DNA from 3 places in the Mycolicibacterium fallax genome. Region 2 is predicted to be linked to each of the others. Evidence: predicted binding sites of a transcription regulator. Region 2 holds the regulator's gene; each other region holds the start of a gene.
The links. The regulator LexA, encoded in region 2, represses DNA repair genes until DNA is damaged. The targets are predictions, from matches to a motif close to CGAACANNTGTTCG.
Positions count from the first base shown of each region.

Region 1: cofD (2-phospho-L-lactate transferase) is a predicted target of LexA. The motif match lies at 1,615-1,628, and genes of this name have one in related genera.
Region 3: G6N10_RS04065 (DUF222 domain-containing protein) is a predicted target of LexA. The motif match lies at 3,172-3,185, and genes of this name have one in related genera.

Region 1 is NZ_AP022603.1:2,004,812-2,012,490, reverse strand. It holds gene G6N10_RS09525 (coenzyme F420-0:L-glutamate ligase) at 1-408, opposite strand, end outside; gene cofD (2-phospho-L-lactate transferase) at 405-1,397, opposite strand; gene G6N10_RS09515 (WhiB family transcriptional regulator) at 1,736-2,071, shown strand; gene G6N10_RS09510 (metallopeptidase family protein) at 2,114-2,605, opposite strand; gene G6N10_RS09505 (DUF3499 domain-containing protein) at 2,671-3,099, shown strand; gene G6N10_RS09500 (phosphomannomutase/phosphoglucomutase) at 3,179-4,561, shown strand; gene G6N10_RS09495 (TobH protein) at 4,558-5,706, shown strand; gene manA (mannose-6-phosphate isomerase, class I) at 5,703-6,941, shown strand; gene G6N10_RS09485 (amino acid permease) at 6,978-7,679, shown strand, end outside.
Region 2 is NZ_AP022603.1:463,109-470,787, reverse strand. It holds gene G6N10_RS02230 (MMPL/RND family transporter) at 1-1,573, opposite strand, end outside; gene G6N10_RS02225 (MmpS family transport accessory protein) at 1,570-2,001, opposite strand; gene lexA (transcriptional repressor LexA) at 2,131-2,808, shown strand; gene G6N10_RS02215 (LGFP repeat-containing protein) at 2,830-4,950, opposite strand; gene G6N10_RS02210 (acyl-CoA dehydrogenase family protein) at 5,172-6,332, opposite strand; gene G6N10_RS02205 (MogA/MoaB family molybdenum cofactor biosynthesis protein) at 6,442-6,918, shown strand; gene G6N10_RS02200 (molybdenum cofactor biosynthesis protein MoaE) at 6,915-7,337, shown strand; gene G6N10_RS02195 (MoaD/ThiS family protein) at 7,359-7,592, opposite strand; gene mobA (molybdenum cofactor guanylyltransferase) at 7,594-7,679, opposite strand, start outside.
Region 3 is NZ_AP022603.1:854,328-862,006, forward strand. It holds gene istB (IS21-like element helper ATPase IstB) at 1-468, shown strand, start outside; gene G6N10_RS20560 (hypothetical protein) at 501-629, shown strand; gene G6N10_RS04060 (IS256 family transposase) at 841-2,169, shown strand; gene G6N10_RS04065 (DUF222 domain-containing protein) at 2,263-3,117, opposite strand; gene G6N10_RS04070 (substrate-binding domain-containing protein) at 3,229-5,439, opposite strand; gene G6N10_RS04075 (malate synthase G) at 5,545-7,679, opposite strand, start outside.

The DNA.
Region 1 (7,679 bases), 1.5 Mb from region 2:
CAGCCGCGACCGCAGAGCTGCCGCGCTGGCATCGGGATCGGTTGGCAGCAGGGCCAATTCGCCGCTGTCGACGTTCGAGCCGTCCACCCCGGCGGCGGCCTGGATCAGGCCGTAGGAGTTCTCGGTGATCAGCGTGCGGCCCTTGCGGGCCAGCACCCGCACCGCCTCCTCGTCGATCAGCTTGCGCCGCAACGCATCCCGCTGCTCGGGGTCGGCAGGCGCGGCGACGATGCGGCCCTCGCACTTGGACACGATCTTGCTGGTGACGACAACGACGTCGGCATCGGTCAGCCAGGGCGCCGCGGCCGCCAGTGCGGCCGCCAGGTCGTCGCCCGGCCGAAACTCCGGCAGCCCGGCCACCGGCAGCACCTGCAGTTCGGCGCCGGTGCCGTGCTCAACGACGGTCACGCCGGCAACCCGGCCAGGTCCAGCCCGGCGCGCACCATCTGCGCGGTGGCCGCCGGATCGGTCATCAAAAGCGGTACCGCGCGCACCTGCACGCCCGGCACCTCGGCGCGGTCGCCCTCGCTGATCAGCCAGCCGTCGAGCAGTCCGGTACCCGAACGCGCACCGTAATGCTGCGCCACGGCCTGCGAACTGGATTCCACGCCGAGCACACTCAGGCATTCGTCGGCCATCCCGCGCAGCGGTTTTCCGGCGATGATGGGGGAGTAGCCGATCACCGGTGCGGCGGTGGAGCGCAGCGCGCCGCGGATCCCCGGGACGGCCAGGATCGCCCCGATGCTGACCACCGGGTTCGACGGCGCGAGGAACACGACGTCGGCCTCGGCCAGCGCCTCGGCGACCCCGGGGCCCGCGGTGGCCTGTTCGGCGCCGACGAACGCGAAGCTGTGCGTGGGGATCTGGGCCCGGTAGCGCACCCACCACTCCTGGAAGTGGATGGCCCGGCGGTCCCCGGTGTCCGGATCGGTGATCACCACGTGGGTTTCGCAGCGGTCGTCGCTGGCCGGCAGCAGGGCGGCGCCGGGCTGCCAGCGCGCGCACAGCGCCTCGGTGACCTGGCCGAGCGGATACCCGGCCCGCAGCATCTGGCTGCGCACCAGGTGGGTGGCCAGGTCGCGGTCGCCGAGGCCGAACCAGTCCGGTTGTATGCCGTAGGCGGCCAGTTCCTCCTTGGCGTGCCAGGTTTCGTTGCGATGGCCCCAGCCGCGTTCCGGGTCGATGCCGCCGCCGAGGGTGTACATGCAGGTGTCGAGGTCCGGGCAGATCCGCACCCCGTGCATCCAGGCGTCGTCGCCGATATTGACCACGGCGGTCAGTTGGTGCTCGCCGGGGTCGGCGCCGGACCCGGCGAACTGCCCGAGCCCCAGCAACTTCTGCACACCCAACAGGAACCGGGCGCCGCCGACGCCGCCGACCAAAACGGTGACCTTCACGTCGAACGAGCCTAGGGCGTCGCCGGCCGCCGGGGTTGACCGGCGTCTCGGTGTGGTTACTAACACGACACGCGGGTGTTTCGACACACCGGATTGTCGGCGGAAAATGCTATGGCGGACGCCCGAATCGCTTGACCTCGGCAGCTAACCCGTGTCTAATCACACCAGTGTCATTTCCCGGTACGTCACACCGGTTCCGGTGTCGCAGACCGGAATTCGATCGAATGTTCGAATGAAATGGCGCCAGTTCAATAGTGGATGAGCACGATCTTGCGGACGACAACCACGACACGAGGATGAGGAGGGGGAACATGTCCTTTGAGCATTTTTTGGGCGCGATGGCAAATACTTCCCGCGCCGACATCGTTCCGACTCCGCTGGGGCTGCCGGGCCTGCCGCCTCGGCCGCACCTGAGCCTGGTGACCGACGCGTTCGACGCCGGATCGGAACTTGTCGACGATCAGTGGCAGGAGCGCGCGCTGTGCGCGCAGACCGACCCCGAGGCGTTCTTCCCGGAGAAGGGCGGCTCCACCCGCGAGGCCAAGCGCATCTGCCTGGGCTGCGAGGTCAAGGACGCGTGCCTGGAGTACGCGCTGGCCAACGATGAGCGGTTCGGCATCTGGGGCGGACTGTCCGAGCGGGAGCGTCGTCGGCTCAAACGCGGCGTGATCTAGCCGGCAGTACCCGAGCCGGCCACGCCGGCAACCGCTGCGAGGTCAGTCGCCGATCGTGGGGTCGATAACGGAGGGTTCGACTCCAAGATGGGTGGCCACCTGGGCGACCAGGATCTCGTGCAGCAGATCCCCCAATTCCACGGTGTCTTTGGCGCGCCGTTCAATCGGGCGGCGGAACAACACGATTCGTGCCCGGGTGGCCTGGCCCCGGACGTCCACGCCCGCCGGGATCAGCCGGGCCAGCGCGATCGGCCCGTCGGCAATCACCTCGGGCGGGAAGTTCACGTTCTCCGGGTCGCGCGCGGAGATTCGCGGGATCTCGTCGACCGCCACATCCAGCTCGGACAGCCGCTGATGCCAGCGCCGTTCGATCGGCTCGTAGGCCTCCAGCACCGCCATGTCGAAACGCTCGGCGCGGCTGCGCCAACCCGGGACCGACGGCGGCAGCAGCGGCCCACGGAATGCGCGTCCGTGCCGCGCGGCGGCGCGGGCACTGCGGGGTTTGGCCACGCTGGGATCGTAACGGTTGGACATCGGAGCGGCCGCGATGCCGCGTGTCCGGTACCCGGTGGCCGACCCGGCAGGATAGCCTCACAGCCGTGAATGTTGCTCGTCGCTGCTGCCGGCCGGGGTGCCCCCATTATGCCGTGGCGACGCTGACCTTCGTCTACGCGGACTCCACCGCCGTCGTCGGCCCGCTGGCCACGATCCGTGAGCCGCACTCCTGGGATCTGTGCGTCGGCCACGCCAGCCGGATCACCGCCCCCCGGGGCTGGGAGCTGGTCCGGCACGCCGGACCGCTGCCCACCAATCCCGACGAGGACGACCTGGTCGCGCTGGCCGACGCGGTCCGCGAGGGCGGCCGCGACACCCGCGGTGCCGCGGTGCGGGCCGGGTTCGTCGATCCGGCCGGCTCCCCGGGCGGCGCCCCGGCGACCGCCTCGCTGCTGAGCCCGCCGGCCAACCGGCCGACCACGATGGGTCGGCGCCGCGGGCACCTGCGGGTTTTGCCGGACCCGGCCGACTAGTCTCCGCGGAGCGGCAACAGCGCTACGGCGACCGACTAGGCTGACGGCAGACATTCCCCGTCCCGTCAGGAGTTTTCCGATGTCCCGACCCGCCGCGGCGGTCCACCGTGTCATCAAGGCCTACGACGTCCGCGGCGTCGTCGGCGAACAGATCGACGAGGCGTTCGTCGCCGAGGTCGGCGGCGCGTTTGCCCGGCTGGTCCGCGGCGAGGCGTCCCAGGTGGTGATCGGCCACGACATGCGGGAGAGTTCCCCGGCGCTGGCGGCCGCGTTCGCCGACGGGGTGCGGGCGCAGGGACTCGACGTGGTGCGGATCGGGCTGGCCTCCACCGACCAGCTGTACTTCGCCTCCGGCCTGCTGGACTGCCCCGGCGCGATGTTCACCGCGAGCCACAACCCGGCCGCCTACAACGGCATCAAGCTGTGCCGGGCCGGCGCCAAACCGGTCGGCCAGGACACCGGGCTGGCCGAGATCCGCGACGAGGTCATCGCCGGGGTGCCCGGCCACGACGGCCCGCCCGGCGCGGTCACCGACCGTGACGTGCTCGCCGACTACGGCGCGTTCCTGCGCACCCTGGTCGACGTGACCGGACTGCGTCCGCTGCGGGTGGCCGTCGACGCCGGCAACGGCATGGCCGGGCACACCGCCCCGGCGGTGCTCGGCCCGATCGAGGCGCTGACCATGCTGCCGCTGTACTTCGAGCTCGACGGCAGCTTCCCCAACCACGAGGCCAACCCGCTGGATCCGGCGAACCTGGTGGACCTGCAGCGCTTCGTCGTGGAGACCGGCGCCGACATCGGCCTGGCCTTCGACGGCGACGCCGACCGGTGCTTCGTCGTCGACGAGCGCGGCCAGGCGGTGTCCCCGTCGGCGGTGACCGCGCTGGTCGCCGCCCGCGAGCTGACCCGGGTGCCCGGCGGCACGGTGATCCACAACCTGATCACCTCCCGGGCGGTGCCGGAGCTGGTCGCCGAGCGGGGCGGCACGCCGGTGCGCTCCCGGGTCGGGCATTCCTACATCAAGGCGCTGATGGCCGAGACCGGCGCGATCTTCGGCGGCGAGCACTCCGCGCACTACTACTTCCGGGACTTCTGGTGCGCGGACTCCGGCATGCTGGCCGCGCTGTATGTGCTGGCCGAGCTCGGCGGGCAGGATCGGCCGCTGTCGGAGCTGGCCGCCGGCTACGAGCGCTACGCCGCCTCCGGCGAGATCAACTTCACCGTCGCCGACGCGCCGGCCTGCGTGGCCGCCGTGCTGGAGCGGTTCGCCGCGCAGATCGTCGACACCGACCGGCTCGACGGCGTCACCGTCGACCTCGGCGACGGCGTCTGGTTCAACCTGCGCAGCTCCAACACCGAGCCGCTGTTGCGGCTGAACGCCGAGGCCCCCGATGAGGCCGGGGTCGCCCGGATCGTCGAACAGGTCAGTGCGGTGATCGACGCGCAGACCGGAGCGCCGTGAGCGCTGTGCGCCAGCGGCTGGACCTCGATGACGCCGACGGGCTGATCGGCGCGGACCGCGAGGGTCTGCTGCGCGGCGCCTCGATGGCCGGCGCGCAGGTCCGCGCGGTCGCCGCCGCCCTCGACGAGGGCGCGCTGGCCCGGCTGGGCTCCGAGCAGCCCCGCTGCCTGATCTGGGTCGCCGGCCGCGGCCCGGCCGCCACCGCCGGTGCCATGCTGGCCGCGACGCTGGCCCCGGTCGCCGCCGCGCCGATGGTGCTGACCCCGACGGTGCCGCCGTGGATCGGCGCGCTGGACGTGCTGGTGCTCGCCGGCGACGACCCCGCGGACCCGGCGCTGGTGCACGCCGCCGGGGTGGGGGTGCGCCGCGGTGCCCGGGTGGTGGTCGCCGCGCCGCTGGAGGGACCGCTGCGCGACGCGGTTGCGGGCCGGGCCGCCGAGCTGGCGCCGCGGCTGCCGGTGCCCGACGAGTTCGGGCTGAGCCGCTACCTGGCCGTCGGGCTGGCGGTGGCCGGCGCGATCGACCCCGCCGCGCGACTCGACCTGGCCGCGCTGGCCGACGACCTGGACGCCGAGGCGTTGCGCAACAGCGCCGGCCGCGACCTGTTCACCAACCCGGCAAAGATTCTGGCGCAACGGATTTCGGGGCATGCCACGGTGCTGGCCGGGGACTGCGCGGCGACGCTGGCGCTGGCCCGGCACGCCGCCGAGGTGCTGCTGCGGGTCGGGCATCGGGTGGTCGCGGCGGCCGGGCTGGCCGATGCCCTGGTCGCCCTGCACACCGGCCTGGCGGGCACCGGCGGCGCGGACGTGGCCGCGCTGTTCCACGACGAGGAACTCGACGGACCGCTGCCGGACCGCCCGCTGGTGCTGGTGCCGACGCTGGTCGCCGACCGCGCGGTGGCCGAGGCGCGCACCGCCGGGTACGGCGACGTCGAGCTGATCGGCATCGGTGATGTCGCGCCCGGCGGCGAGCCGGCCGGGGAGGGCCGGCCCGTCGACGACGGCCTGCCGTCCCCGGAGCGGTCCCCGGTCGCCGGGGCGCCCGCCGCGGCGCTGCGCCCGGAACCGCAGCTGGCGGTGCTGGCGGTGCGCCTGGAGATGGCCGCGGCGTACCTGCGGCTGGTCGAGGGGGCGGCGTCGTGAACCGGATGCGCGGCGCGATTCGGACCTACGCCTGGGGATCGCGCACCGCGATCGCCGACTTCACCGGACGCCCCACCCCGGCCCCGCACCCGGAGGCCGAGTTGTGGCTGGGCGCCCATCCCGGCGATCCGGCTACCGTGACCACCGCCGACGGCGAGGAGTCGCTGCCGGAGTTGCTGCGCGCCGATCCCGACGGGCAGCTCGGCGCGGCGGTGTGTGACCGGTTCGGCGAGCTGCTGCCGTTTCTGGTGAAGGTGCTCGCCGCCGACGAGCCGCTGTCGCTGCAGGCCCACCCCAGCAGCGCGCAGGCGGTGGAGGGTTTCGAGCGGGAGGATCGGATGGGCATCCCGCTGTCCTCCTCGGAGCGCAACTACCGCGACAGCAGCCACAAGCCGGAGATCCTGGTCGCGCTCGGGCCGTTCGAGGCGCTGGCGGGTTTCCGCCCCGTCGAGCAGACCATCGCGCTGATGCGGGCGCTGGCCGTCGCCGACCTGGATCCCTACATCAACCTGCTGGCCGGTCAGCCGGAGGCCGACGGCCTGCGCGCGCTGTTCACCACCTGGATCACCGCCCCGCAGCCGGGGCTCGACGTGCTGGTGCCCGCGGTGCTGGAGGGCGCGATCAGCTACGTGCAGTCCGGGCGCACCGAGTTCGCCGCCGAGGCCCGCACCCTGCTGGAGCTCGGGGAACGCTACCCGGGCGACGCGGGGGTGCTGGCCGCGCTGCTGCTCAACCGGATGCATCTGGACCCCGGTCAGGCGATCGCGCTGCCGGCCGGGAACCTGCACAGCTATCTGCGTGGCGTCGGCATCGAGGTGATGGCCAACTCCGACAACGTGCTGCGCGGCGGCCTGACGCCCAAGCACGTCGACGTGCCGGAGCTGATGCGGGTGCTGGACTTTCATCCGGTGGCCGAGGCCGACCTGCGGCCCGACGTCGACCACGACGGCTGCATGCGGATCTATCGGACCCCGACCCCGGAGTTCGCGGTGTCGGTGTTCGACATCGAGGGGGAGTGGCTCGGCCACGAGATCGACGCGCCGTGCCCGTATGAGGGGCCGCAGATCCTGGTGTGCACCCGGGGCACGGTCGAGGTCCGGGGCAAGGCCGGCACGCTGGATCTTGACCGCGGCGACGCGGCCTGGGTGCCGGCCGACGACGGGCCGCTGCGGCTGCGCGCCGCCGAGCCGGCCCAACTGTTCCGGGCGACCGTCGGGCTGGGCGGCGAGGACTGAGCCCGCGACGGCCCGGCCGCGCTGTAGATTCCCCGAATGGCTGTGAACTGGCGCACCAAATCCGTCGAGCAGTCGATCGCCGACACCGACGAGCCGGGTACCCGGTTGCGCAAGGACCTGACCTGGGTCGACCTGACCATCTTCGGGGTGTCGATCGTGATCGGCGCCGGCATCTTCACCGTCACCGCCTCGACCGCCGGCAACATCACCGGCCCGGCGATCATCGTCTCGTTCCTGATCGCGGCGGTGACCTGCGGGCTGGCCGCGCTGTGTTACGCCGAGTTCGCCTCGACCGTGCCGGTGGCCGGCAGCGCCTACACCTTCTCCTACGCCACCTTCGGTGAGTTCATCGCCTGGATCATCGGCTGGGACCTGATCCTGGAGTTCGCGGTCGCCGCGGCGGTGGTGGCCCAGGGCTGGTCGTCGTACCTGTCCACGGTGCTGGGCTACCGGTTCGACATCGGCAGCCTGCGCTGGGAGTTCGGCGTGCTGCACGTGGATTTCGGCGCGGTCGCCATCATCGCGGTGGTCGCCACCGTGCTCTGCCTGGGCACCCGGCTGTCCTCGCGGTTCTCGCTGGTGGTGACCGCGATCAAGGTGACGGTGGTGCTGATCGTCGTCGCGGTCGGGGCGTTCCACATCAACCCGGCCAACTATTCGCCGTTCATCCCGCCGGCCGAGGCCGGTTCGGTCGCAGGCACCGGCGTCGACCAGTCGCTGTTCTCCATGCTGACCGGC
Region 2 (7,679 bases):
GTTCCATCGGCCCGATCACCGCGCCGAGGTCATCGGCCATCTTCTTCATGTCGGCCATCCGGTCCTTCATGAACTGCAGGTTCTGGGTGATCGGCAGGGCCTGCATGCTGACCTGGAACGGGATCGAGCTGTGCTCGATGGGCGAGCCGAGCGGCCGGGTGATGCCCTGGACCCGGGCCACCCCGTCGGTGCGGAAGAGCGCCTTGGCGATCCGGTCCAGCACGATCATGTCCGCGGGGTTGCGCAGGTCGTGGTCGGCCTCGACCATCAGGATGTCCGGGTTCATCGTGGCGGCGCTGAAATGCCGCTCGGCGGCGGTGTAGCCGATGTTGGACGGCACGTCCTGGGGGATGTAGTAGCGATCGTTGAAGCTGATCTTCATGGTCGGCATGATCAACAGGCCGACCAGGGTGACCAGGATGGCCGACACCGCGACGGGCAGCGGCCAGCGCGCCGCGGCGGTGCCGATCCGCCGCCACCGGCGGGTGTTGGCCGCACCCTTGGGCTCCAGCAGACCGAACCGGGTGGCCACCGTGACGATCGCGGGGGCCGCGGTCAGCGCGCCGGCGATCACCACCAACAGGCCCACCGCCGACGGGATGCCCAGGGTGCTGAAGTAGTCCAGCCGGGCGAAGTGCAGACACATCGTGGCACCGGCGATGGTCAGCCCGGACCCCAGCACAACGTGGTAGGTACCGCGGAACATCGAGTAGTAGGCGGTCTCGGGGTCCTCGCCGTTGCGACGGGCCTCCTGGTAGCGCCCGACCAGGAATATCCCGTAGTCGGTGCCCAGCGCGATCGCCAGCGAGGAGAGCAGCGCGACGACGAACGTCGAGAAGCCCAGCAGCTGATGGTCGCCGAGCAGCGCAACCACGCCGCGCGCGGTGCCCATCGACAGCCCGACCATCGCCAGGATCAGCAACACCGTGGACACCGATCGATAGACCAGTGCCAGCATGATGATGATCACGATGCCGGTGACGCCCATCATGATGAACATCGACTTGTCGGCGGCCTCGTTCATGTCCGTGGTCAGCGCGGCGGGCCCGGTGACGTAGGCCCGGATTCCGGCCGGCGGCGGGTTCGCGTCGACGATGTGGCGGACCGCCTCCACCGAGGCCATCCCCTCGGTGCTGCCCTGGTTGCCCGCGACGTTGATCTGCACGTAGGCGGCCAGGCCGTCGGCGCTCTGGTTGCCCGCGGCGGTGATCAGGTCACCCCACAGGTTCTGCACGTGCTGGACGTGCTGGGTGTCCGCCTCGAGCTTGACCACCAGGTCGTCGTAGTACTCGTGCGCCTGGGTGCCCAGGGGTTCGTCACCCTCCAGCACCACCATCACCATGCTGTCGGAGTCGGACTCCTGGAACACCTCGCCGATTCGCTTGGCGGCGATCACCGACGGCGCGTCGGCCGGCGACATCGACACCGCGTTCTCGCGGGCCACCGGTTCGATCTGCGGCACCAGCAGATTCAGCGCCGCGGTCATCCCAACCCAGATCAGGATGATCGGCACCGCGAAGGCGCGGACAAAACGCATGAATGCGGGGCGGGGGTTACCGCCGTGCTCGCTCATGCCGCCTTCACCAGGCAGAAGGCCTGCGCGGCAGGACCGGTGACGGTCTGCTCGTCCTTGACGGTGCCGTTGACGGTGATCCGGCAGCCCAACTGCCCGACATCACCCTGGGCGACCAGGTTGGCGACGACCGCCGGGATGGTGGTGGAGAAACTGTGCGTCCAGGGCAGGCCGTTGAAAACGGCCTCCTCGGGCTGGGCGTCGGCGTTAAGGTAGCTGACCCGGCCGCTCGCGGATGCCGGCCCAAACAGCTCGTAGGTGACTTCCTTGGGGTTGAACGGCACGATGGTCTCCACAGTCTTGTTGCCGACGGCGAAGATCTCGTCGGATCCGAATTTGCCGCGCAGTTGCAGCACGCCGGTGGTACCGAGCGCCACGGCGATCAGCACGACCAGCGGAATCCACATCCGTTTGATGATCGCGAGCATCACTCACCCCTCCGTCGCGGTTTCCTGACCCGTTATGAATACCATACGGGGTAGGGTATCGACCAACGGCCGCAAGCAATCTCGAACAGATGTTTGATAAACCAGGTCGGGCGGACTATATTCGCAGGTATGGGCGAAAGCAGCGAACCCCGCACCGGTGATCTCGATCCGAATCTGACCGAGCGTCAGCGCCGGATCCTCGAGGTGATCCGCGCCTCGGTGGCCGGCCGCGGCTATCCCCCGAGCATCCGGGAGATCGGCGACGAGGTCGGCCTGACCTCCACCTCGTCGGTCGCCCATCAGCTGCGCGCCCTGGAACGCAAGGGCTATCTGCACCGCGACCCCAACCGGCCCCGCGCGGTCAATGTGCGCAGTGCCGACGGCACGCCGTACGTGCCGCAGACCGAGGTCGCCGGCTCCGATGCGCTGCCGGAACCCACCTACGTTCCGGTGCTGGGCCGGATCGCCGCCGGCGGGCCGATCCTCGCCGAGGAGGCCGTCGAAGAGGTCTTCCCGCTGCCCCGCGAGCTGGTCGGCGAGGGATCGCTGTTCCTGCTCAAGGTGGTCGGCGAATCGATGGTCGACGCGGCCATCTGCGACGGCGACTGGGTGGTGGTGCGTCAGCAGAACGTCGCCGACAACGGCGACATCGTGGCGGCGATGCTCGACGGCGAAGCCACCGTCAAGACCTTCAAACGCACCAGCGGCCAGGTCTGGCTGATGCCGCACAACCCGGCCTTCGACCCGATCCCCGGCAACGACGCGGTGATCCTGGGCAAGGTCGTGACGGTCATCCGCCGGATCTAGGCCCGGCCTCCACCGCGCCGGCTAATCGGCGCGGTGGAAACCGTTGGCCTGAGCGTGCTGCTCGTCGGCGAACCAGATGTCGGCGATCGTCTCGTCGTAGGACAGTCCGCCCGGCACGTGGTAGCTGCCCGAGCGCATGCAGGCCTTGATCGAGAAGCCCGCGGGCGCCTCATGCGGATCCTCCAGCGGCAGGTGGATCGCCGGGTAGGCCGACTCCTCGCCGCCGTGCGGCTCCGGGTCCGGCTCCGGCTGTGCGACCGGACGGGTCAGCGCCTCGGGCTGATAATCGTTGAACAGCCCGTACTTGTCGCCCCAGTCCGGCAGCGGCGGGACCAGCGGTTCGGCGTAGTCCACCGACTCGGTCTGTTCCTCGGCCGGCTCGTAGCGCACCGCGGCGTGCCGGCCCGACGGCGTCTCGTCGTCGAAATCCGCGCCCTCGGCGACAAAGTCGTAGCGGGTCGGCGCGGTGTTGATGACGTCCTGGTTCTCCTCGAGGTCCGCGGTGGTCTCGACCTGGTGGGCGCCGCGGTGGGTGAACAGCTCGTCATGGATGACGACGTCGCCGGCCCGGTAGCCGGAGCCCTCCTCGTAGTCGTCGCCGTAGGTCACCTCGCCGTAGTGCGCGTCACCGTAGTGGGAGTCACCGTAGTGGGAGTCGCCGTAGTGGGAGTCGCCGTAGTGGGAGTCGCCGTAGTCGTCGCCGTAATCGGTGTCGCCATGATCGGCGTCGCCGTGGTCGGACTCATCCTGGCCGCGCTGCCGGCGCTCGGTCGGCTCGGCGGCCGCCGCGGCGCCGGACCGACGCCGGCCGATCAGCCAGACCAGGCCCGAGATCGCCACCAGCACCAGCAGCGGCACCAGCCACCACAGCCAGGACACGTTCCAACCGCTGGAATCGGGCTGCTCGACCGGCGGAGCGGCCGGCACGTTCGGCAGCGGCTGGTTGGGCACCTCGATGCCCTCCAGGGAACCGGCCAACTCATCGGGCTTGGTGGTGAAGGTGCGGTCCGTGGCGTTCCAGGTGATCTCGCCGCCGCTGAAGCGCTGGCTCATCACATCGCGGTTGATGTCGTGCTCGGCGATCGGGATGCCGAGCGCGCCGGTCGGCCCACCGAGCTTGTCCCAGGCCGTCTTGACCGGGCCGTTGACGACGATGGCGCCGTGCTCCTCGGTCCAGAAGATGACCGGGTGATCCGGTGCGGCGAAGCTGACCTGTTTGCTGTCGGGGACCCCGCCGTCGACCTCACCGCTGGTCGGGAAGGCCAGCTCCCCGGTCGGGCCGCCGGCGGACTCGTAGCGGGCCAGAATGGCACCGGTCAGCGCGTGCGCCCCGGTGTCGACGGTGTAGTAGATCTTGCCGTTGGCGAAGTTCTGCGCGGTCCCCTCATCGCCGATCGAGTAGGCGTCGCCGTCGCGGGCGCCGAGCGGACCGTCGGGTCCGCCGGCCATCCGATAGGCCAGGTTGATCGCGGTCGCGGGATCGGCCGGGACCGTCAGGCCGGCCAGCTCACCGGCCAGCTCCGGCGGTTCGGTGGTGAAGGTGGCGGTCGCGGTGTCGTAGGAGATCAGGCCGTTGACGAAGCGCTGGTTGATCACCGAGCCGGCGTAGGTCTCGTCCTCCACCGGCACGCCGAGCGCGCCGGCCGAGCCGCCGAGCCGGTCCCAGGCCGCGTTCATCGCGCCGCGGACCACCCACGCGCCGGTCTCCGGGGTCCAGAAGATGACCGGATTGTCCGCGGCGGAGAAGGTGCTGTTGCGCGACTCCGGGCTGACCCGGCCCGGGCCCTCATCGATGGTCGGGAAGCCCAGGTCGCCGTCCGGGCCGCCGAGGGCGCGGTAGCGGTCCAGGATCGCGCCGTGCATGATCCGGGCGCCGGTGGCCGGGGTGTAGTAGATGGCACCGGCGGCGAAGTTCTGCACGAATCCGGGGCCGGCGGCGTAGACCCCGCCGTCCTTGTCCCCCAGCGTGGAAGCCACCCCACCGGCGGCGTTCCAGGCGTCGGTGATGGCGACGTCGGCGTCACCCTCGGGGGTGGCCGAGGCCGGCGCGGCGGCCATCAGGCCGACCATCGCGACCAGCGCGACGCACGCGACGGTCGCGCGCCCCATCGCCCATCGCCACGGGCTTCGTTGCCTCGTCATGCACACTCCCAGCGGTCGCGTCCCACAAAACACCTTCGTCACGATTCTCAACCTCGTGACACTATGCGGTTGCTGGGACTTCGGGTGGTCGTCACCTTCGGACAATACCGATCTGAGATGGAAATGAGCCGCAGCCGCGACCCGTTTCGCCGGGCAATTTGCTGGCGAAACGCGCCGCGGACCCCGGCCTGCTGCCGGGGCCCGCGGGTGGTCGCCGTCGTTCAGACGCCGAGGCTGCGCCCGATGATTTCCTTCATGATTTCGGTGGTGCCGCCGTAGATGGTCTGCACGCGGGCATCCATGTAGGCCCGCGCGACCGGGTATTCCCGCATATAGCCGTAGCCGCCGTGCAGTTGCAGGCACCGGTCGATCAGCTTCACCTGCTGCTCGGTGGACCACCACTTGGCCATCGCGGCCTGCTCGATGGTGAGCTTCTCCTCCAGGTGCAGCTTGAGGAACTCGTCGATCATGATCCGCACGGCGGTGGTCTCGGTGGCCAGTTCGGCCAGCAGGAACCGGCTGTTCTGGAAGCTGCCGATCGAGCGGCCGAAGGCCTTGCGGTCCTTGGTGTACTGCAGGGTCTCCTCCAGCACCGCCTCCATCGCGGCGGCGGCCATCACGGCGATCGAGATCCGCTCCTGGGGCAGGTTCTGCATCAGGTAGACGAAGCCCTGACCCTCCTCGCCGAGCAGGTTGGCCACCGGCACCCGGACGTCGGTGAAGGACAGTTCGGCGGTGTCCTGGGCGTCCAGACCCATCTTGTCCAGGTGGCGGCCGCGCTCGAAGCCCGCCATGCCGCGCTCCACGACCAGCAGCGAGAAGCCCAGCGCGCCCTTGTCCGGGTCGGTCTGGGCGACCACGATCACCAGGTCGGAGTGGATGCCGTTGGTGATGAAGGTCTTCGAGCCGTTGAGGATGTAGTGGTCACCGTCGCGGACCGCGCGGGTCTTGATGCCCTGCAGGTCGCTGCCGGTGCCCGGCTCGGTCATCGCGATGGCGGTGATCAGCTCACCGCTGCAGAAGCCGGGCAGCCAGCGCTGCTTCTGCTCGTCGTTGCACAGTCGCAGCAGGTACGGCAGGCACACGTCGTTGTGCAGCGAGAAGCCCAGCCCGCTGTAGCGGCCCGCGACGGTCTCCTCCACCAGCACCACGTTGTAGCGGAAGTCGTCGGTGCCGCCGCCGCCGAACTCCTCGGGCACCGCCATCCCGAGGAAGCCCTGCTTGCCGGCCTCGACCCAGACGCCGCGGTCGACGATCTTGTCCTTCTCCCACTGCTCGTGGTACGGCGCGACGTGCTTGTCCAGGAAGGCGCGGTATGACTCGCGGAACAGTTCGTGCTCGGGCTCGAACAGCGTGCGGTCGTACTTCAGGACCTGGCCCATGAATTTCCTCCGGCAATGACTGGGAATGGATCGGAATGTGACCCCGAACATACCCCAACCGGTCGGTTGGTTGGCCTGCGGTCCGGGTGTGTCCGGCTACGCTCGGCCGATGATCTCGGCTGGCGTGCTCACCGTGTCCGACCGGTCGGCCGCGGGCACCCGACCGGACACGGCGGGCCCGATCGCGGTGGCCGCGCTGCGCGAGGCGGGCTTCGACTGCGCGCCGCCGCGGATTGTCGCCGACGGCGCCGACCGCGTCGCGGCAGCGCTGCGGGCGATGCTGGCCGACGGGCTGCGGCTGATCGTGACCACCGGCGGCACCGGGGTCGGGCCGCGCGACGCCACCCCGGAGGGCACCGCCCGGGTGCTGCAGCGACAGCTGCCCGGCATCGCCGACGAGTTGCGCCGCCGCGGCCTGGCCAACACCCCGATGGCGATGCTCAGCCGCGGCATCGCCGGGGTCGTCGAGGACGCCCTGGTGGTGAACCTGCCCGGCTCGCCGAAGGCCGTCGCCGAGGGCATGCCGGTGGTGACCGCGGTCGCCGGCCACGTGCTGTCCCAGCTCAGCGGGGAGGATCACCGGTGACGGTCGCACTGGCCCGGATCAGCGACGCGGCTCTGTCGCTCGATGAGCATGTCGCGGCGGTCGACGGCCGGACCGCCGGCGCGGTCGCGACGTTCATCGGGCAGGTCCGCGATCACGATCCCGACGCCGCCGACGCCGTGGTCGCCCTGGAGTACAGCGCCCATCCCGACGCCGAGGCGGTGCTGGCCCGGCTGGCCGGCGCCGCGGCCGGTGATCGGGCGACCGTGGCGGTCAGTCACCGCGTCGGCCGGCTCGCGGTGGGCGATGCGGCGGTGATGATCGCGGTGTCCGCCGCGCACCGGGACACCGCGTTCACGGTGTGCCGCGCGGTGATCGAGACGATCAAGGCCGAGTTGCCGGTGTGGAAGCGGCAGATCGAGGCCGACGGGACCGAGCGCTGGAAAGGGATCGGCGGCTAGCCGCCGCTTCAGCGCCGGCGGCTAGCCGCCCGCGAACGGCGGCAGCACGTCCACCGTCGCAGCTGCGGGCAGCGCGGCGCCGTCGTCGGCCCGGGTGCCGTCCACCAGCACCGAGCAGCAGCCCCACAGCTCGCCCAGGCGGGGGTGCTGCGCGGTCAGCGCCGCCTTCAGCTCACCGATGGTGGCCGCGTCGCTGTCGCGCTCGGGTGCCCCGGCGGCCTCGGCGGCCGCGGCGAAGAACCGCACCAGTGCCACGTCAGTCTCCTTCGATCGCCGCGCGCACGCGGTCCAGGTCGGCCGCGGTGTCGATGTCGGCGCTGATCCCATCATGGTCGTCGCACC
Region 3 (7,679 bases), 390 kb from region 2:
GCCGACCTGGAATTCCTCGACCACGCCCAAGACCTGATCCTCTTCGGCGATGTCGGGACCGGCAAAACGCATCTGGCCACCGCCTTGGCCGCCGAAGCCTGCCAGCGCGGCATCCCGGCCCGCTACTTCACCACCTCCAGCCTGGTGATGACGCTGCGCCGCGCCAAAGACACCGGCCGCCTCGACCGGGAGCTGGCCACCCTCGCCAAAATCCCGCTGCTGGTCCTCGACGAACTCGGCTACCTACCGATCGACCCCGAAGGAGCGCGGCTGCTGTTCCAGGTCATCTCCGAGGCCTACGAAAAACGCAGCCTCATCATCACCACCAACCTTGAATTCTCGAAGTGGGGAACGGTGTTCGGAGACGACAACATGGCCGCGGCGATCATCGACCGCCTCGTGCACCACGGACGGCTCCTACGCTTCCGCGGCGACTCCTACCGCGTCAGCCACGCCCTCATGAAATGACCCCACCCACCGGACCAGGAAAACCAACAGCGATGACCGAACACCCCTACGCCCACCTCGGCGTCCCCGACGCCACCGAACGAGACCGCCTCAACACCGCGATGCTCACCGGCGACGGCGAATCCGACTTCTACGACGGCACCGGCCGCCCCGCGCCCTAGCCCGACAACTTCGACGATTGGAGCCCCGCCACCAGCCCCCACCGACACCGAACCCCCACCAGCCACCCTTCTGACCCACCCCCTCCGACCACAAATCCACAGTGCCGCAACACAATCCGACCATGACCCAGCCCATCGCCCGGGACTATCGCAGTAACGGTGTAAGTGGCCCAACGGCCCTCGGTGTGTCGGGGGCGGAAAGGGTCATGAAATGACCGAGACTGTCGTGGCTGTGGAGCCATCACAGAAATCTGAAGATGAGGCCGCTGCGGCGGCGATCGATGTCCCTGGCAGCCGTGGTGTTGATGAGTTGGAGGTCGCCCGCGAGCTGGTGCGCCAGGCGCGCGAGGCCGGTATGTCGCTGACGGGGCCGGGCGGGTTGCTCAAGGCGATGACCAAAACGGTCATCGAGACGGCCTTGGACGAGGAGCTCTCCGAGCACTTGGGCTATGACCGCCGTGATCCGGCTGGCAAGGGAAGTGGCAATTCGCGCAACGGGTTCCGTTCCAAGACGGTGCTCACTGATTCTTGTGGCAGCGTTGAGATCGACGTCCCCCGGGACCGGGCGGGCACGTTTGAGCCACACATCGTCAAGAAGCGCCAGCGCCGCCTGGCCGATGTCGACGAGGTGATCCTGTCCCTGTATGCCCGCGGGCTCACCACCGGGGAGATCAGCGCCCATTTCGCCGACATCTACGGGGCCGAGGTCTCCAAAGACACCGTCAGCAGGATCACCGACCGGGTCGTGGAGGAGATGACCGCCTGGCACACCCGCCCGCTGGAGCGGGTGTACGCCGCGGTGTTCATCGACGCCCTGCACGTCAAGATTCGTGACGGCCAGGTCGGGCCCCGGCCGGTCTACGCCGCGATCGGGGTCGACCTCAACGGTCGGCGTGACGTGCTGGGGATGTGGGCCGGTGAGGGCGACGGCGAGTCGGCCAAGTACTGGCTGTCGGTGCTCACCGAGCTCAAGAACCGCGGGGTGGCCGACATCTTCTTCCTGGTCTGCGACGGCCTCAAAGGACTACCGCAATCGGTCGGGGCGGCGTTCCCCGACACCGTGGTCCAGACGTGTGTCATCCACCTGATCCGGGGCACGTTCCGCTATGTGGGCCGTCAGCACCGTGATGCGGTCGCCAAGGCCATCAAACCGATCTACACCGCGGTCAACGCCGAGGCCGCCGCAGCGGCCTTGGATGCGTTCGAGGCCGAGTGGGGTAACCGGTATCCAGCCGCAATTCGGTTGTGGCGCAATGCCTGGAGTGAGTTCATCCCGTTCCTGGACTACGACACCGAGATCAGGAAGGTGATCTGCTCGACCAACGCCATCGAATCATTGAACGCCCGCTACCGCCGCGCGATCCGGGCTCGCGGGCACTTTCCCAATGAGCAGGCAGCCCTGAAATGCCTATACTTGGTCACCCGGTCACTGGACCCGACCGGGACCGGCCAGAAGCGATGGACCATGCGCTGGAAACCAGCGCTGAACGCCTTCGCGATCACCTTCGCCGACCGCATGCCGGCCAGCGAAACCACCTAACAAAAGACGCCGCTTACACCGTTAATCGGACAGTCCCCATCGCCCAACCGCAGCGCTCACATGGCCGGAAATCCCAACAACATGGCCGGAAAATTAGCGCTCAAACGGCCGGAAACCTATTGACAAAACACAGGCGGCGTTGGCCAGGATGTGGATGGTGATGTGGGTGGCGGGGTGGGGTCCGGTTTTGGCGGTGCAGTCGGGGTCCTCGCAGGCGCAGATGAGGTGGTCGGTGTGGGCGGCCAGGGCGCCGAGGGCGTCGGCGCGGCGTTGGGCCAGGGTGCGGGGGTCGTCGTCGCAGACGCTTTTGGCCATGGCGGTCAGGGTGGCGTCGAGCAGGGCGGCGTCGGGGGTGGCGAGTCGGCCGTAGAGGGCGGTCAGGCCGTCGCGGTCGGTGCGGGGGTCGCCGATGGTGATGTCGCGGCTGCGGATGGTGGTGCGGGCGCGGCGGACGGCGTCGGGGTCGTGGCGGTCGACGATGGTGTCGATGGCTTGGTCGAGTTTGTAGTTCGACAGTGGGCCCCAGCCGGTGGCGGCGTCGGCGAGGTCGGTGTCGACGTGGGTCAGGGCGGTGGGGTCGTTGATCAGGGCGGTGCGGTGGGCGATGGTGGTGGCGGTGGCTGCGGTGATGTGGCCGCCCAGTAGTAGGGCGCCGATGGCGGGGAGTCGGTCGCGTAGGGCCAGGCCGGTGTCCATCAGGTTCATTGCGCGGCCGTGGTGCGGGGTCAGGGCGGCGGCGATTTCGGCGGCGGCGTTGTCCCAGTCGTCGCAGCCCCAGGAGGGGTGTAGGGCTTGGTCGCAGCGGCGGTGGGCGAATTCGGCCAGGGCGGCCAGGCGCCGGGCTTCTATGGCGGCGGTGATGCGGGTGGCGTCGGTGATGGTGTCGATCAGGGCGGCGTCGTCCAGGGCGGCGAGTTCCCCGGGGTCGTGCACCGTTGATTCGAACATACTGTCTAATCTACGCCCGGTTTGCGACACCCGCCAGGGCAAATCCACCCGTATCGAATAATTGTTCGATAAGATTTTCGGCCGCCTTGGCGGGCCGCCGCTCGAGGCCGGTTAACTCAGCAGGCGGTCCAGCGCGGTGGCGAACTCGGGGGAGTCCGACGCCGGCACCGCCGTGAAGCTGCCTCCGCTGATCTGCGCGACCGACTCCCAGGTCGGGCGGTCCGGATCGTCGCCGACGTTGATGACGTTGATCTGAATCGGCTTGGCCGGGTCGACACTGCTGCGAACCAGCTCCTGCAGGCCCTCGGCGCCCAAGGACTGGTCGGTGTGCGGGCCGGAGGTGATCACCAGCACCGAGTTGACCTGACCGGGCTGGTAGGCGATCCGGGCCTCGTCGAGCACATTGCGCAGCGTGGTGAAGGACACCGCGCCACCGCCGGACGCCGACATCCCGTCCAGCGTGCCGATCAGGGTGTCACGCCGCGGTGCGCCGTCGACCTCGTCGGACAACGGCCCAACCGTCACCGCCGTCGTACTCGAGCCGCCGTCGAACGTCGTCAGACCCACCGACGACGCCGGGGACAACGCGCCCAACCGGGCATTCAACGCGCCCCTGACGGCGCCCAGATCCAGCGAACGGTCCAGCATGATCGAGGTGGTGGCACCGCCGGCCGGCGCGTCGAGGACATTGGCCAGCGTCGCGCGGGCGGCATCGTCGCCCACCGGCACCCGGTTGTCGATCGAGGCCCCGAAGTCCACCACGGTGCTGTCCGGGTTCGGCTGATCCTTGACCCGGAAACCGGCGTTGGCCAGTGCGGACTGACGGTCCGGGGCGGCCAGATAGCGCTCGAACTGGCTGGTGGCGCTCATCTGCTCGCCGGTCAGCCAATCACCCTTGAACTGCACGGCGGGGAAGTCGGCGACGGCGACCGGCCCGGGCGGCAGCCAGCCGGCCAGGCTCGCCCCCGGATCGGACAGGTCGGTCGCACGCTGGAACAGTCGCTGCTCGGTGGTGACGACGGCATGTACCGGCGCCGCCGCGGAATCCGTCGCGTCGAGCAGCGCGTCGAACGCGGTGTCCGCGGACTCGCCTGCCGCCTCCGGTTGCGCGGAGACCAGGGTGCGCACCCCGGCGGCCCCGCCGGCCGGGTCGGCGGCCGAGATCGCCTCGGCGGCCAGGAAGGCGGCATCGCTGTCGCCGATGACCGGCAGGGCCAGCCGCAGCGAACCCCAGCCGGGCAGGCCGAGCCCATCGAGCGAACCGGGGGCGGTCTGCAGGCCGGGCAGCGTCGACCAATTCTGGTCGCCGAGCTTTTCCTTCAGCTCGGGGCGCACCGCCAGCAGCACCGGCGAGCTGGCCAGCGACGTGCTGGAGGCGATCAGCTGCGGGCCGAGCGCGGCCTGCACCCGGGCCACCGACGCGGTACTGCCGGGGATCCACAGCGCGGGCTGGTCGCCCAGGTCGGCCGGCCACTCGCCGACCAAACCGGCGGTGACGGTGCGCGAGTCGGCGGGCAACACCGCGACGGCGGGGCAGTGGTCACCGACCGGGTCGGCCTCGGCGTTGAACTGTTCGGCGAATTCGGCGATCACCCCGGCGATGGCCGGGTCCGCGACGACGGCGACCTTGACGTCGCCCTCCAGGCAATTGCCGGCGGCCACGGTGTTGCGGTCGTCGAGCACCCCGGCGAAGAACCGCCACAGGATGAACACCCCAACCACCGCGACGACGGTGATCAGCGCGACCACCACGCCCCGGCTGACGCCGCGGCGGCCCTGGGTGACGATGCGGTGGCTGCCGGTCAGCTCGCCGTCGCTGCGGTGGCTGCGGGAGGCGACCGGCGCCGCGGCGGCCGCGCGGGTGTACTCGGGGGCCTCCGGGGTGCCGTCGGCGTAGTCGGAGTAGGTGTCGCCGGTGTCGGGGTAATCGGCGTAATCGTCATCGGAGTAGTCGCCGTCGGAGTAGTCATCGGCGTACTCGCCGGCAAAGTCGCCCTCGGCGTACTCCGCGGCGCCCCGGTCGCCGTAATCCCCGGCGTAGTCGACGTCGGCGGGATCGTCCTCGCTGTCGTCGTCCTCGGCGGTGTAGTCCATCGAGCCGTCGTCGACGGCCCCGGCGTCATCCCAGCTCAGGTCCTCGCCGGACCGGGCCCAGTGCACCGCCTCATCGGACTCAGCCCACTCGGCGTCGTCGGGGGCGGTGAACTCCTCGCCGGGGGCGGCGAACTCGTCGCCGGGGGCTGCGAACTCCTCGCCGGGGGCGGTGAACTCGTCGCCGGGGGCGGTGGAGTCGTCATCGTCGGGAACGCTGTGCCTACCCATAGAGATGCCTACCCATAGCCGTCCGTAACCTCTCCGTCGACCCCGTATTCAGAACATGCTGACCGCCCGGGCGGCGGACCCCCCACCGCCCGGCCAGCACCGAGTTTAGTTAGCGGCGTGCCGAGCCTTGAACTCGCGACGGCGTCGATGAAGGATCGGTTCGGTGTAGCCGTTGGGCTGCGCCGCGCCCTCCAGGATCAGCTCCTGGGCGGCCAGGAAGGCGATCGAGTCGTCGAAGTTCGGCGCCATCGGCAGGTAGGCCGGGTCGTCGGCGTTCTGCCGGTCGACGATCGGGGCCATCCGCTCCAGGCTGGCCCGGACGTCCTCGGCGGTGATGACGCCGTGGCGCAGCCAGTTGGCCAGCAGCTGGCTGGAGATCCGCAGCGTGGCACGGTCCTCCATCAGGGCGATGTCGTGGATGTCGGGCACCTTCGAGCAGCCGACACCCTGGTCGATCCAGCGCACCACGTAGCCCAGGATGGACTGGCAGTTGTTGTCGATCTCCTCGTGGATGTCCTCCGGGGACCACTGCAGCGCCGAGGTGTCGACGACGGGGATCGTCAGCAGCTCGTCGAGGGTGGTGCGGCTCTTGCCGGCCAGCTCCTGCTGCACGGCGGCCACGTCGACCTGGTGGTAGTGCATGGCGTGCAGGGTGGCCGCGGTCGGCGACGGCACCCAGGCGGTGGTGGCACCGGCGCGCGGCTGGGCGCCCTTCTGCGCGACCATGTCGGCCATCAGGTCCGGCATCGCCCACATGCCCTTGCCGATCTGCGCCTTGCCCGGCAGGCCGCAGGCCAGGCCGGTGTCGACGTTGCGGTCCTCGTAGGCCAGGATCCACGGCTGCGTCTTCATCGCACCCTTGCGGATCATCGGGCCGGCCTCCATCGAGGTGTGAATCTCGTCGCCGGTGCGGTCCAGGAAGCCGGTGTTGATGAACGCGACCCGGTCGGAGGCGGCCTTGATGCACGCCTTCAGGTTGGCGCTGGTGCGCCGCTCCTCGTCCATGATGCCGATCTTCAGGGTGGCCTGCGGCAGCCCCAGAACGTCCTCCACCTGGCTGAAGAGCTTGGCGGCGAACGCGACCTCGTCGGGGCCGTGCATCTTCGGCTTCACGATGTAGATCGATCCGGTCCGGCTGTTGGTCAGCGGGCCGTTCTCCTCGGAGGCGGTCAGGCCGTGCAGCGCGATCAGGCTGGTGAACAGCGCGTCCTGGATGCCCTCGGGCACCTCGCGGCCGTCGGCGAAGACGATCGCGTCGTTGGTCATCAGGTGCCCGACGTTGCGGACGAACAGCAGGCTGCGGCCGGGCAGGGTGAACTCCTCGCCGTCCGGGCCGGTGTAGCTGCGGTCTTCGTTGAGCACCCGGGTGAAGGTGCGGTCGCCCTTGCTGACCTCCTCGGACAGGTCGCCCTTGTTCAGGCCGAGCCAGTTGCGGTAGCCGAGCACCTTGTCGGCGGCGTCGACCGCGGTGATCGAGTCCTCGAAGTCCATGATCGTGGTGACCGCGGACTCCAGCACCAGATCGGCGATGCCGGCGGCGTCGGTCGATCCGACCGCGGACTCCGGGTCGATGACGATCTCGATGTGCAGGCCGTGGTTGACCAGCAGCACCGTCGACGGCGAATCGGCCGCACCGGTGTAGCCGGAGAACTGGGCGGCGTCGGCCAGCCCGGCGGCGCCGCCGTCGTCGAGGGTGATGCTCAGCGCGCCGTCGACGACCGCAAGGCCGGTGGCACTGGACCACGAGCCGGATTCCAGCGGGGTGGAGTCGTCGAGGAAGGCGCGGGCGTAGGCAATGACCTTGTCGCCGCGAACCTTGTTGTAGCCCTTGCCCTTTTCCGCGCCGTCGGTCTCCGGGATGACGTCGGTGCCGTACAGCGCGTCATACAGCGAGCCCCAGCGGGCGTTGGCGGCGTTCAGCGCGAAGCGGGCGTTGAGGATCGGCACCACCAGCTGCGGGCCGCAGGTGGAGGTGATCTCGGCGTCGACACCGGCGGTGGTGACCGCGAAGTCCTCCGGCTCCGGCTGCAGGTAACCGATCTCGGTGAGGAACTCCCGATAGGCCGCCGGATCGTGCTTGTCCAGCACGCGGTGCCGGTGCCACTTGTCGACCTGGGCCTGCAGCTCGTCCCGGCGGGCCAGCAGCGCCTCGTTCTCCGGGGTGAGGTCGACGACGACCTTGTCGACGCCGGCCCAGAAGCTGTCCGGATCCACGCCGGTCCCGGGCAGCGCCTCGTTGG